Regions from separate parts of the Acidovorax sp. KKS102 genome, predicted to be linked through region 1. Evidence: predicted binding sites of a transcription regulator. Region 1 holds the regulator's gene; the other holds the start of a gene.
What was found. Region 1 encodes sigma-54, which starts transcription at its own class of promoters, with help from an activator protein. Its sites were predicted from a motif close to TGGCANGNAANCTGCTTT; they were not measured.
Positions count from the first base shown of each region.

Region 1 (5,567 bases):
CGCGTGGTGAACCAGATCTCCCAGGCCACATCGCTGGCCATGTTGTAGAGGTCGTTCTCAGACCGGTATGGGCGGTGGGCCAATTGCACCAGTACGCGCTGGGCCAAGCGGCTGTGCAGGTTGAGCTGCATGGCCTGGCGCCACGAGGCGCGCAGCAGCACACCACCCCGGCCCACCAGCAGGTCTTGCCCCGTGAGACCGGTGATGCCATGTACCTCGTCGGCCAGAAAGCCCTCGACGCCTGCGGCGCAAGGGAGAAAAAGTTGGAGTTGGTTCATGTCGATGGGGAGGATACGCGCTAGTGCTCGGCGGGGGAACCGGGCTCCCCCGCGCGGGCCAGCAGCAGCCGGCGGATGGAGTCGGGGATGGGTGCGACCTTGCGGCTGGCCTTGCCGATGAAGACGATACCGATCTTGCCGCGCGCCACTTCGCGGCCTGAGGCCTTTTCGGTCATGCAGAACACCAGGTCGAAGCCGTAGCGGTTGAAGTCCGCCGGGGCCATTTCCACCCGCATGGTTTCGCCGTGGAAACCTTCGGACTTGTACTGCGCCACTATGTCGCCCACCACGATGGAAAGGCCGCCCACATCGGCCTCTGGGTAGCCCAGCGACTGAAAGAAGCGCACCCGCGCTTCGGACACCAGGCTGAGCAGCTGCGCGTTGTCCAGGTGTCCGCCCTGGTTCACATGGCTGATGTAGATCTGCAGCTCGGTGGCAAAGCCGAAGTGCGCGGGGAGGTCAAAGACGATGCGGGCCATGGTGGGCTGCGGTGGGTAATACGGAAACAACAGAAAAGACTACGGCGGCGCAGGCGGGCAGTGCGCCACCTGCCGAGGCGGCTACAACGCTTTGCGCAGATTCGCTGGCGCGATCTTGAGCGCCTCGCGGTACTTGGCCACGGTGCGGCGGGCGCATTCGATGCCCTGCTCCTTGAGCATCTCGGCGATCTGGCTGTCGGACAGCGGCTTGGCGGGGTTCTCCGCCGACACGAACTGCTTGATCAGTGCGCGCACCGCCGTGCTCGACGCATTGCCGCCCGTTTCGGTGCCCAGGCCCGAGCCAAAGAAATACTTCAGCTCGTAGGTGCCGATAGGCGTGGCCATGTACTTGGCGGTGGTGACGCGGCTGATGGTGGACTCGTGCAGGCCCAGTTCGTCGGCAATGTCGCGCAGCACCAGCGGGCGCATGGCCAGTTCACCGTGGGTGAAGAAGTTCTTTTGCCGCTCGACGATGGCGCGCGACACGCGCAGGATGGTGTCAAAACGCTGCTGGATGTTCTTGATGAACCAGCGCGCCTCCTGCAGGCGCTGCTGCATGCCCTGGTGGCCTTCGCCGCCCTTGTGGCCGCGCAGGGCGCCTGCGTAGATGTCGTGCACGCGCAGGCGGGGCATCACGTCGGGGTTGAGCTGCACGATGAAGCTCTGCTGGCCGCTGCCATTGGCGCGACCGGCTTTGCGTACGATGACGTCGGGCACGATGATGTTGCGCTCCACGTCGGCAAACTTGCGGCCCGGGCGTGGTTCCAGGCGGGCGATGAGTGCCATGGCAGCGCGGGTGCGCTCTTCTCCAGCCACGCCGCCTTCGCTGCACAGCTGCGTCAGGCGGCGGATGTCCCGGCGCGCCAGCATCTCCAGCGGCTGCTGGCAGATGCGCAGAGCGGTCTGCACCGTGTCGGGGTCAGCACTGCTGTCCTCATCGGCAGCCAGCGCCGTGAGCTGCAGCGTCAGGCATTCGGCCAGGTTGCGCGCCCCCACGCCAGTGGGCTCCAGGCTTTGCAGCAGGCGCTGGGCCACGGTGAAGCGGTGCACCAGTTCTTCGATCTGTTCCAGGTCGTCGGGCCCGGCGAGGCTGATGGCGAGTTCTTCCAGCGGCTCTTCGAGGTAGCCGTCGTCGTTCAGCGATTCGATGAGAAAACGCAGCGCGGCCATGTCTACTTCGGACAGGCGCAGCGACAGCGCCTGGCGGTGCAAAAAGGCCGTCAGCGACTCGTGCGATCGGGCCAGCTCGGTGGCATCGGCCTCGTCGCCTTCCGCGTCGTTGCGGGTGCGCGCTGGGGCGTCGCCGCCCCACTCGGCATCGTTGGGCGCCATCTCGACGGTGCCGTCGCCGCTCCAGTCGGGCTCGTCCGAGCCCCCCCCGGAGATTTCAGCGTCGTTTTGGCTGTCAGCGCCAGTACTGCTTGCGCCAGCAGCTCCTGAAAACATAGCATCATCTGCGCTGTAGTCGTCGGCCTGCGCGGGCGTATCGGCGGCTTCCAGGCCAAATTCCTCGCGCGGGGCTTCGTCGACACTGCGTTCGAGGAACGGGTTTTCGTCGAGCATCTGCTCGACTTCCTGCGACAGTTCGAGCGTGGACAACTGCAGCAGCCGGATGGACTGCTGGAGCTGGGGGGTCAGTGCAAGGTGCTGCGAGACGCGCAGCGACAGTCCAGGCTTCATCACATGCGGAAATGCTCGCCCAGGTACACGCGGCGTACTTCGGCGTTGTCCACGATCTCGGACGGCGTGCCCTGCGCCAGCACGCGGCCGTCGCTGATGATGAAGGCGTGGTCGCAGATGCCCAGCGTCTCGCGCACGTTGTGGTCGGTGATGAGCACACCAATGCCGCGCGCCTTCAGGAAGCCGATGATGCGCTGGATCTCGATCACTGCGATGGGGTCGATGCCGGCAAAAGGCTCGTCCAGCAGGATGAAACGCGGCTGGGTGGCCAGGGCGCGGGCGATCTCGACGCGGCGGCGCTCGCCACCGGACAGCGCCAGTGCGGGTGAGGCCCTCAGGTGGTCCACGCGCAGCTCTTGCAGCAGGGCCGTAAGGCGCTCTTCGATGGCATCACGCGACAGCGGCTGGCCGTCGTCGGCGCGCTGCAGTTCCAGCACGGCGCGCACGTTTTCTTCGACGGTGAGCTTGCGGAAGATGGAGGCTTCTTGCGGCAGGTACGACAGCCCCAGGCGCGACCGGCGATGGATGGGCATGTGGGCCACGGACTGGCCGTCGATGCGGATGTCACCCGCATCGCTGCGCACCAGGCCCACGATCATGTAGAACGATGTGGTCTTGCCCGCGCCATTAGGGCCCAGCAGGCCCACGACTTCGCCTTTTTGCACCTCCAGGGACACGTCCTTGACGACCTTGCGGCTGCCATAGGACTTGGCCAGGTGCTGCACCTCCAGGCGGCTGCCCGAGTGCGAATCGGGCCCCAGGCGGCTGTTCGCAGGGGTCGCTGGGGTCTCGGGACCGGTACTCACCACGGGCCCGCTCACTTGGCGCCGCCGCCAAGAGTGTTGCTGGGGCGCAGCGCCGGAGCGGGCGACTCGGGCGCCTTGGCGGGGGCTGCCGTACCGGGCGGCGGGTCCTTGGGTGCCAGCACGGCGCGCACGCGGCCGCCAGACGTGGGGGCGTCGCCGGCCGCAGCCGAAGACGCAGGCGCCTTCTGGCCATCGACGGTGAACACGTCGGTGAGGTTGTTGTAAACGATCACGGCGCCGGTGATCTCGTCGTTGAGCACCGACCCACGGTAGCGGCGCAGTTCGGCGCGGGTGATGAAGCGCACGTTGTCGGCCTTGCCGTCGTATTCGATGACTTCGCTTTCGCCTTCGATGAACTCGTCCGGCGCTCCGGCCACGGTGTCGCGCTTCTGGCGGAAGAACGCCCGTTTGCCCGCCTCGGCCGTGACCACGCCGTACTGGTAGCCGTCGGCGTCCTGGCGCACATCCAGCCGCGCGCCGCGCAGCACGATGGTGCCTTTGGTCATCACCACGCGGCCCGAGAACACGCTGGTCTGCTTGAGTTCATCGTGGCGCAGGGCGTCGGCCTCGATGTTCATGGGCTTGGCACGGTCTGCCTTTTCGGCATGTGCCATGCCCGCAAGGCCGGACAGGGCTGCGAGCACAAGGAGGGGGAGTAGGCGGTGGGTCATAGGGCACGAATCTTGCAATGATTGTAGCCACCCGATGGTACCTACCCCGAAAAAAAGCCCGCATCCGCGGGCCTTTGGGACAGCTTGCCGACAGGGTCGGCCACTGGTCAGGCTTTGCGCGCTGTGGCGGCCAGGTATTCGACCACCTGCAGCACGGTCTGCATGCTGCCGGCCATCGTGCCGTCGGTGTAGTACTTGCCCGCCACACCCATGGATGGCACGCCTTCGACACCGTACGCATCCTGCAGCTGCGAGGCACGACGCACCTGGTTGGCGACGCTGAAGGAGCCGTAGACCTCCTTGAACTTGGCCACGTCCACGCCCTGCTGGGTCACCCAGGCCAGGATTTCGTCGTCCTTGGCGAGCTTGGCCTTTTCCACGTGGATGGCGCGGAAGACCTTGGCATGCAGGGCTTCGAGCTTGCCCATGCCTTCGAGCGTGTAGTACAGCTTTTGCTGGGGCACGAAGCTGGCGTTGAACGCCACAGGCACGCGGCGGATGGAGAGGTCCTTGGGCGCGGCCTTGACCCAAGCGTCCAGTGTGGGCTCGAAGGCGTTGCAGTGGGGGCAGCTGTACCAGAAGAACTCGATCACATCGACCTTGCCGGCCGGGGCATCCGGGGCGACGGGCTTGTCCAGCCGCTTGAAGTCCTTGCCCTCCTTGAACTGGCGGGCTTGCGCCATGGCGGGGTTGGCCACTGGCAGCGTCAGGGCAGAAGCGGCAACCGCCGAGGCGGCGGACAAAGAAAACTCACGGCGTTTCATGACAAAGACTCTCCTGGTTCAGGTATGCGGGATGTGAGACATCCCTTTACAAAAAGTTCAGCCCTGGCGGTGGCGCCGCTTTTGCAAGCGCTTCAGCGCTGCACGCGCACGAGCGCCGATTCCAGCCCGGCGCCGTCGAGTTTCTCTTTGAGCACCTCGGCATCGTCCCGCTTGGTGAAGGGGCCGATGCGCACCCGGAACACCGCCCGGCCATTTTGCTCACGCTCGCTCACGCGGGCCTCCCAGCCCAGCATGGCCAGCTTGGCGCGCTGGGCGTCGGCGTCGGCCTGGGTGCGGAAGGCACCAGCCTGCACAAAGTAGTCAAACGGGTCCACGCTGCCCTTGGCGGCTGCCTTGGCCACGGCCAGATCGCCCAGCGGGTCTGCGCCCGGCTTGCTCTCTGCCTTGGCCTCGGCTTTCGCGTCTGGCTTGCTCGCGGCAGGCTTGGCGGCCGATGCGGCGGCGCGCACCTCAGGCGCCGGTGCCGATGCAGGAGCTGACGCAGCTGCGGCCACCGGAGGCGCCGCAGGGCGGGCCGGGTTCTTGCCATACAGCGGCGAGTTCGGGTCCCAGTTCTTGTTCTTCTGGGACTCCGCAGCGTCCATGTCTGCGCCTCGGCCGTTGCCCTTGTTCAGGAACGGCACCGGCACCTTGGTCACGTACACGGCCACGGCCAGCGCCGCGCCCAGGCCCACGATGACCCCGACGATGAAGCCGACAATGGTCCCGCCCGTCTGTTGCTTTTTCATATTGGTAGTAACTGCTTACATTCTGGCCGGGGCCGACACGCCCAGCACCGCCAGGCCATTGTGCAATACCTGGGCGGTGGCAGCGACCAGCGCCAGGCGCGCCTTCTTCACCACCTCGTCGTCCACCAGGATGCGCTCGG
Region 1 covers NC_018708.1:4,832,869-4,838,435, forward strand. Annotated here, with positions in the region: gene C380_RS22220 (class I SAM-dependent RNA methyltransferase) at 1-278, opposite strand, end outside; gene C380_RS22225 (thioesterase family protein) at 299-757, opposite strand; gene C380_RS22230 (RNA polymerase factor sigma-54) at 839-2,437, opposite strand; gene lptB (LPS export ABC transporter ATP-binding protein) at 2,437-3,198, opposite strand; gene lptA (lipopolysaccharide transport periplasmic protein LptA) at 3,255-3,914, opposite strand; gene C380_RS22245 (thiol:disulfide interchange protein DsbA/DsbL) at 4,022-4,678, opposite strand; gene C380_RS22250 (SPOR domain-containing protein) at 4,771-5,427, opposite strand; gene argS (arginine--tRNA ligase) at 5,443-5,567, opposite strand, start outside.

Region 2 (5,567 bases), 2.0 Mb from region 1:
TTGGCCGGGTTGGTCTTCGCGCGCCATCAGCCATTCCATGTACTGGCCCCACTGCGCAGGCACCGTGACATCGCCAATGTGCAGGCTGGGGTTGACGCCGCCCGCAATGCCGCTGAAGACCACGTGGCTCACGTTGAAGCGATCCAGCACCAGCTGGGTGTTCATGGCCGCGTTGGTCATACTGATGCCGGAGAGGAACACCACGACAGGTTTGCCCTCCAGCGTGCCGGTGGTGAACTCCACGCCGTTGATGCTGTGCTTGGCGGGTTGCTGCACCTGGGGCAGCAGCACGGTTAGCTCGGGCGCAAAGGCGGAGATGACGGCGATGCGGGGCGTATCGTCCATCCGTACTGCCGTCTTGCCGGGCGCGGGGGCAGCGCAGCCTGAGACCATGGCGGCCAGTGCCACAGCGCCCATAAGACGTGAACAACGGGTAGCCAGCGAGGCTTTTGCGGCGGGGAGTGAGGTCATGAGGGCCTTGTCAGCGGTTCATTGCGGAGGCGTCCAACAAACAGGCCACCGCGTTGTGAGGGTGGCCTGTTCACGCAAAGGAACGGGCAAGCGGGCAGGGCGCCCGCCGCCCGCCGTGCTCACTTGGCCGTCGATTTGGGCTGGCTGTCATCCACCTTCACGGTGAACTTGCCGGCCAGGATGTCGGCCTCCTTGGCCTTGACCTTGGCGACGATGTCGGCAGGCACCTTCTTCTCGAACGTGCCCAGGGGCGCGAGTTCAGAGCCCTTGTGCTTCATCATCGAATACGGGCCGTAGTCCTCGGCGGTGAACTTGCCTTCCTTGACCAGCTTGAGTGCGCGGTCGATGCTGGGCTCCATGTGCCACAGGGCCGAGGCCACCACGGTGTCGGGGTACTGCTCTTGGGTGTTGATCACGTTGCCGATAGCGAGCTTGCCTTTTTCTTTGGCGGCATCGCTCACCCCAAAGCGCTCGGCGTAGAGCACGTCGGCGCCCTTGTCGATCATGGCAAAGGTGGCTTCCTTGGCTTTTGGCGGGTCAAACCAGCTGTTGATGAAGGTGATGGTGAACTCGACCTTGGGGTTGGCCTCCTTGGCGCCCGCCATGAAGGCGTGCATCAGGCGGTTGACTTCGGGTATGGGGAAGCCGCCCACCATGCCGATCTTGTTGGTCTTGGTCATGCCGCCAGCCACCATGCCGCTGAGGTAGGCGGGCTCCTGGATGTAGTTGTCGAACACGCTGAAATTGGGCGCCTGCGGTTTGCCGGAGGAGCCGAGCAGGAATGATGTCTTGGGGAAGTCCTTGGCCACCTTGCGGGCGGCGGCTTCTACCGCAAAGGCCTCGCCCACGATGAGCTGGTTGCCGCCGGTGGCGTACTCGCGCATTACGCGCTCGTAGTCGGCGTTGCTCACGTTTTCGCTGGCCTTGTATTCGATCTCGCCGCGTGCTTCGGCGGCCTTGAGGGCCTTGTGGATGCGGCTGACCCATTGCTGTTCAAAAGGCACCGTGTAGATCGCCGCGACCTTGAGCTTGGACTGCGCGAAGGCCAAAGAGGGCGCCATCGCCATGGCAGCCGAGAGGGCCATGGAGGTGCAGAGCAGGCGTCCGGTGAAGATGCGGCGAGTGGTCATGGTGGGGTTCCTTCAGACAAGCAAACAAGGAGGTTGGGTGTGCTGCTACCAAGCAAGGAGCGCGCCAATCGGTGGCTGTGTAACTGCAAACCAGCGGCAAGTCTGCCAGAGGAAAGCCACCAGTTGGTAAAAAAATGGTGCGTGCGTGCAGAGCTTCCGAAAATCCGCCTGCGGCACCCCACCAGGGTAGGGCCCGCAATGGGCTGTTACGTAACGCAGAGAGGCCCGGTGACGAAAAAAAGCCACCGCTGGGCGACAAGCCCTGCGGTGGCTGGTGCATGGGCGCTAACGCTGTGCGCTTATTTGGTGCCAAAAATGCGGTCGCCCGCATCGCCCAGGCCCGGCAGGATGTAGCCGTGGTCGTTCAGCTCGCGGTCGATGGCGGCGGTGAAGATCGGCACGTCGGGGTGGGCCTTTTGCAGCGTGGCCACGCCTTCAGGGGCGGCCAGCAGGCAGACGAACTTGATGGAGCGGGGGTTGAGCTTCTTGAGGCGGTCCACGCAGGCTGCGGCCGAGTTGCCGGTGGCCAGCATCGGGTCCACCACGATGATGTCGCGCTCGTCCATCTCGGACGGCATCTTGAAGTAGTACTCCACGGGCTGCAGCGTGGCCGGGTCGCGGTACAGGCCGATGTGGCCCACGCGGGCGCCGGGCACCACGTTGAGCATGCCGTCCAGAAAGCCGTTGCCCGCCCGCAGGATGGAGACCAGCACCAGCTTCTTGCCGTCAATCATCTTGCCGGTCATGGTCTCCAGCGGGGTTTCGATCTGCACATCCTGCAGCGGCATGTCGCGGGTTACTTCATACGCCATCAGCGTGGACAGCTCGCCCAGCAGGCGGCGAAAGCTGTTGGTGCTGGCGTCTTTCTTGCGCATCAGCGTGAGCTTGTGCTGGACGAGGGGGGGGGTGATGACGGTGACGTTGCTCATGGGGAACCTGAAAGGAGAAGGGCAGAGGCCTTTGCGCTGAAACACAGGCGCGCTCTGCCGCGCGGTGATTGAAAAAGTGGGGGCTAGTCTGCCAGAAACCGTGCCAGCCGCGACAGATCGACGTTGCCGCCGCTGATGAGGACGCCGACGCGCGCGCCATGGATGTCCACGTTGCCGTGCTGGGCCCCAGCGAAGGCCAGGGCGCCTGTGGGCTCAACCACGATCTTCATACGCTCGGCAAAAAAGCGCAGGGACTCGACCAGTTGCTCGTCGGTGGCGGTGACCATGTCGTCGGCCAGGCGCTGGATGATGGGGAAGGTGAGCTGGCCCAGCGCCTGGGTTTGTGCGCCGTCGGCAATGGTGTGGGGCGTGGGGATCTGCACCACATGCCCGGCTTTGAACGACTGCTGGCCGTCGTTGCCCGCTGCGGGCTCCACACCCACCACCCGGCATTGCGGCGCCAGGGCCTCGGCGGCGAGCAGGCTGCCGGCCAGCAGGCCACCGCCGCCGACGCAGACGAACAAGTAGTCCAGGTCGGGCACTTCTTCAAAAAGCTCTTTGGCCGCCGTGCCTTGACCGGCGATGACATGGGGGTGGTCGAACGGGGGCACCAGCGTCATGCCGCGCTCCAGCGCCAGGCGGCGGCTGATGGCCTCGCGGTCTTCGGTGTAGCGGTTGTAGGTGACGACCTGGGCGCCATAGTCGCGCGTGGCAGCCATCTTGGAGGCGGGGGCGTCCTCGGGCATGACGATGGCGGCAGGCATGTCCAGCAGCCGGGCGGACAGTGCAATGGCCTGCGCGTGGTTGCCCGCCGAGAAGGCGAGCACACCGCGTTCGCGCTGCTCGTCGGTGAACTGGGCCAGGGTGTTGAACGCGCCCCGGAACTTGAAAGCGCCGGTGCGCTGCAGGTTCTCGCACTTGAAGAACAGCTGCGCGCCCAGCCGCTCGTCGGCAGTGCTGGAGCGCAGCACGGGCGTGCGGTGCGCCATGCCCTTGAGCCGGTGCGCGGCAGCGGCCACATCGTCGTAGGTGGGTGGGGGAGCGGTGTGCTCGGTCATAGCGGTGTCCTCGCTGCGGGGCGCAGCCTGCCCCTGGTGGGTACATGATAGCCCGTCAAGCAGATTGTTGGCATAAAAATGGCCGCTACCGCTTGATGGTTGGGTGATATTTGCTATCAAATGCGTAGTGATGGCAGAGCTGCGCAGCCCTGCCTGCGACGGTAGGTAACGGCACGGCATGTGTGGGGCTTGGCCATCGCGCTACTTGTTGCGCCAGTTTTTGAGCATCCGGATCAGCATGGCGGGTATTTGCTCGCGCCGGTGCACCACGCCCAACGGGGGGAGGGGGCTGCTCAGCTGCACATCCAGCTGGCACAGCTGCGCGCCCGACGGCAGCACGGGCGCAATGCTCTGGGGGACCAGCGCCACGGCATCGGGCTGGTTCAGCAGGCTGGCGAACACGGGGAGCGAGACGGTCGACACCGGGAACTGCAGCGCATCGGGCAGGGCCGCCAGCACTTCACGCTCGAAGATCTCGCGCACGGCGATGGTGGCGGTGGGCAGCACCCAGCGTGAATCCTTGAGCGCCGAGAGCGCGATGCCCCGGCGCTTGGCCAGGGGATGGCGGGTGCTGGCCATGATCACCGGCTCATCGGGCTGCAGCGGCTTGAAAACGTACGACGCTGGCAGCAGCACCGGCTCGCGGCAGAACACCGCGTCGAGCCCGCCGTTGAGCAAGAGCGGCAGCAGCCGTTGGCTTGAGTCCTCCTGGACGTCGATGTGCACCCGGGGCTGGGTTTTGTAGAACTCTGCGAGCAAGGGCGACAGGATGGCCTGCGTGGCCGCGGGGGTGGCGCCCAGGCGCAGTGCAGCGGCAGCGCCGCGCCGGATGGCGGCCAGCGACTCTGCCGCTTCCTCCAGCGCGGCGAGCACTCCGCGGGCTGTGTCTACCAGCGTCTGGCCCGCCAGCGTGGGCCGGATGCCCCGCGCATGGCGCTCGAAGAGGCGCACGCCCAGGATGCGCTCCATCTCTGCCAGCGCCTGCGTGGCGGCGGACTGGCTCATGTGCAGTGAAGCGGCGGCCTGCAGGACGGAGCCGCACTGCTGCAGCGCCACCAGCAGCTGAAACTGGCGCAGGCGCGCGTGGCGGGCCAGGCGGGCATAGAGCACCTGCCCTTGCGGGGGCGCGGGGTCGTCCAGGTTGTCGGAATCGGTGGGTGGGGTTGAGAGGGCCATGGGGCTCCTGTCCAGACTGGCAAATAAGGAGAAGCGATAGAGATCCGGCAGCAGCGTGACTCGCCACTGCGATGGTTGCTATCCCGTCGGAGCTATCGACAAGGCTTATACCTTTCGAAGAATACCGCGACCTGCAGAGAGTCTGAAATTCCTATAGTCGATGTCAGTAGCAGGCATGCCCGGTGGCCCTGCGCACCGTGCCCTTCCCGCTGATCCAGACCCATCCATCCATTCACGAAAGCGCTACCCATGTCCACAATGACTTCGTTTCTGGCACGGCGGACCGTTGTGTCCACACTGTGCGCCGCAGCTGCCTGCGCCCTGCTGGTGGCAGCCCCGGCAGCGCAGGCTGCAGACAACTACCCGAGCAAGCCTGTGAAGCTGATCGTGCCGTTTGCCCCCGGTGGCTCCACCGACATCGTGGCCCGCGTGGTGGCCGAGGGCATGCGCGCCAGCCTGGGGCAATCGGTGGTGGTGGACAACAAGGCGGGTGCTGGCGGCCTGCTGGGCACCGAGACCATCGCCCAGTCTGCGCCCGACGGCTACACCATCGGCATGGCCACGGTGAGCACGGCCACGGTCAACCCTTCCATCTTCACCCGCGCTGCCAAGCTGGAGGGCAAGCTGGTACCGGTGGTCAAGCTCGTGACCGTGCCCTCGGTCTACATGGTGCACCCTAGCATGGGCGTCAAGGACTTCCAGGGCTTCATGGCCAAGGTTAAAGCCAAGCCCGGCGACTACAGCGTGGGCGTGCCCGGCCTCGGAACGCTGGGCCACCTCATGATGGCGTCGTTCAACGAGAC
Region 2 covers NC_018708.1:2,795,828-2,801,394, reverse strand. Annotated here, with positions in the region: gene C380_RS12845 (5'-methylthioadenosine/S-adenosylhomocysteine nucleosidase) at 1-417, opposite strand, end outside; gene C380_RS12840 (BMP family protein) at 591-1,601, opposite strand; gene upp (uracil phosphoribosyltransferase) at 1,901-2,530, opposite strand; gene C380_RS12830 (threo-3-hydroxy-L-aspartate ammonia-lyase) at 2,614-3,588, opposite strand; gene C380_RS12825 (LysR family transcriptional regulator) at 3,790-4,764, opposite strand; gene C380_RS12820 (tripartite tricarboxylate transporter substrate binding protein BugE) at 5,023-5,567, shown strand, end outside.
Region 2: the regulator sigma-54 is predicted to act here: its motif matches at 1,651-1,668, upstream of C380_RS12840 (BMP family protein).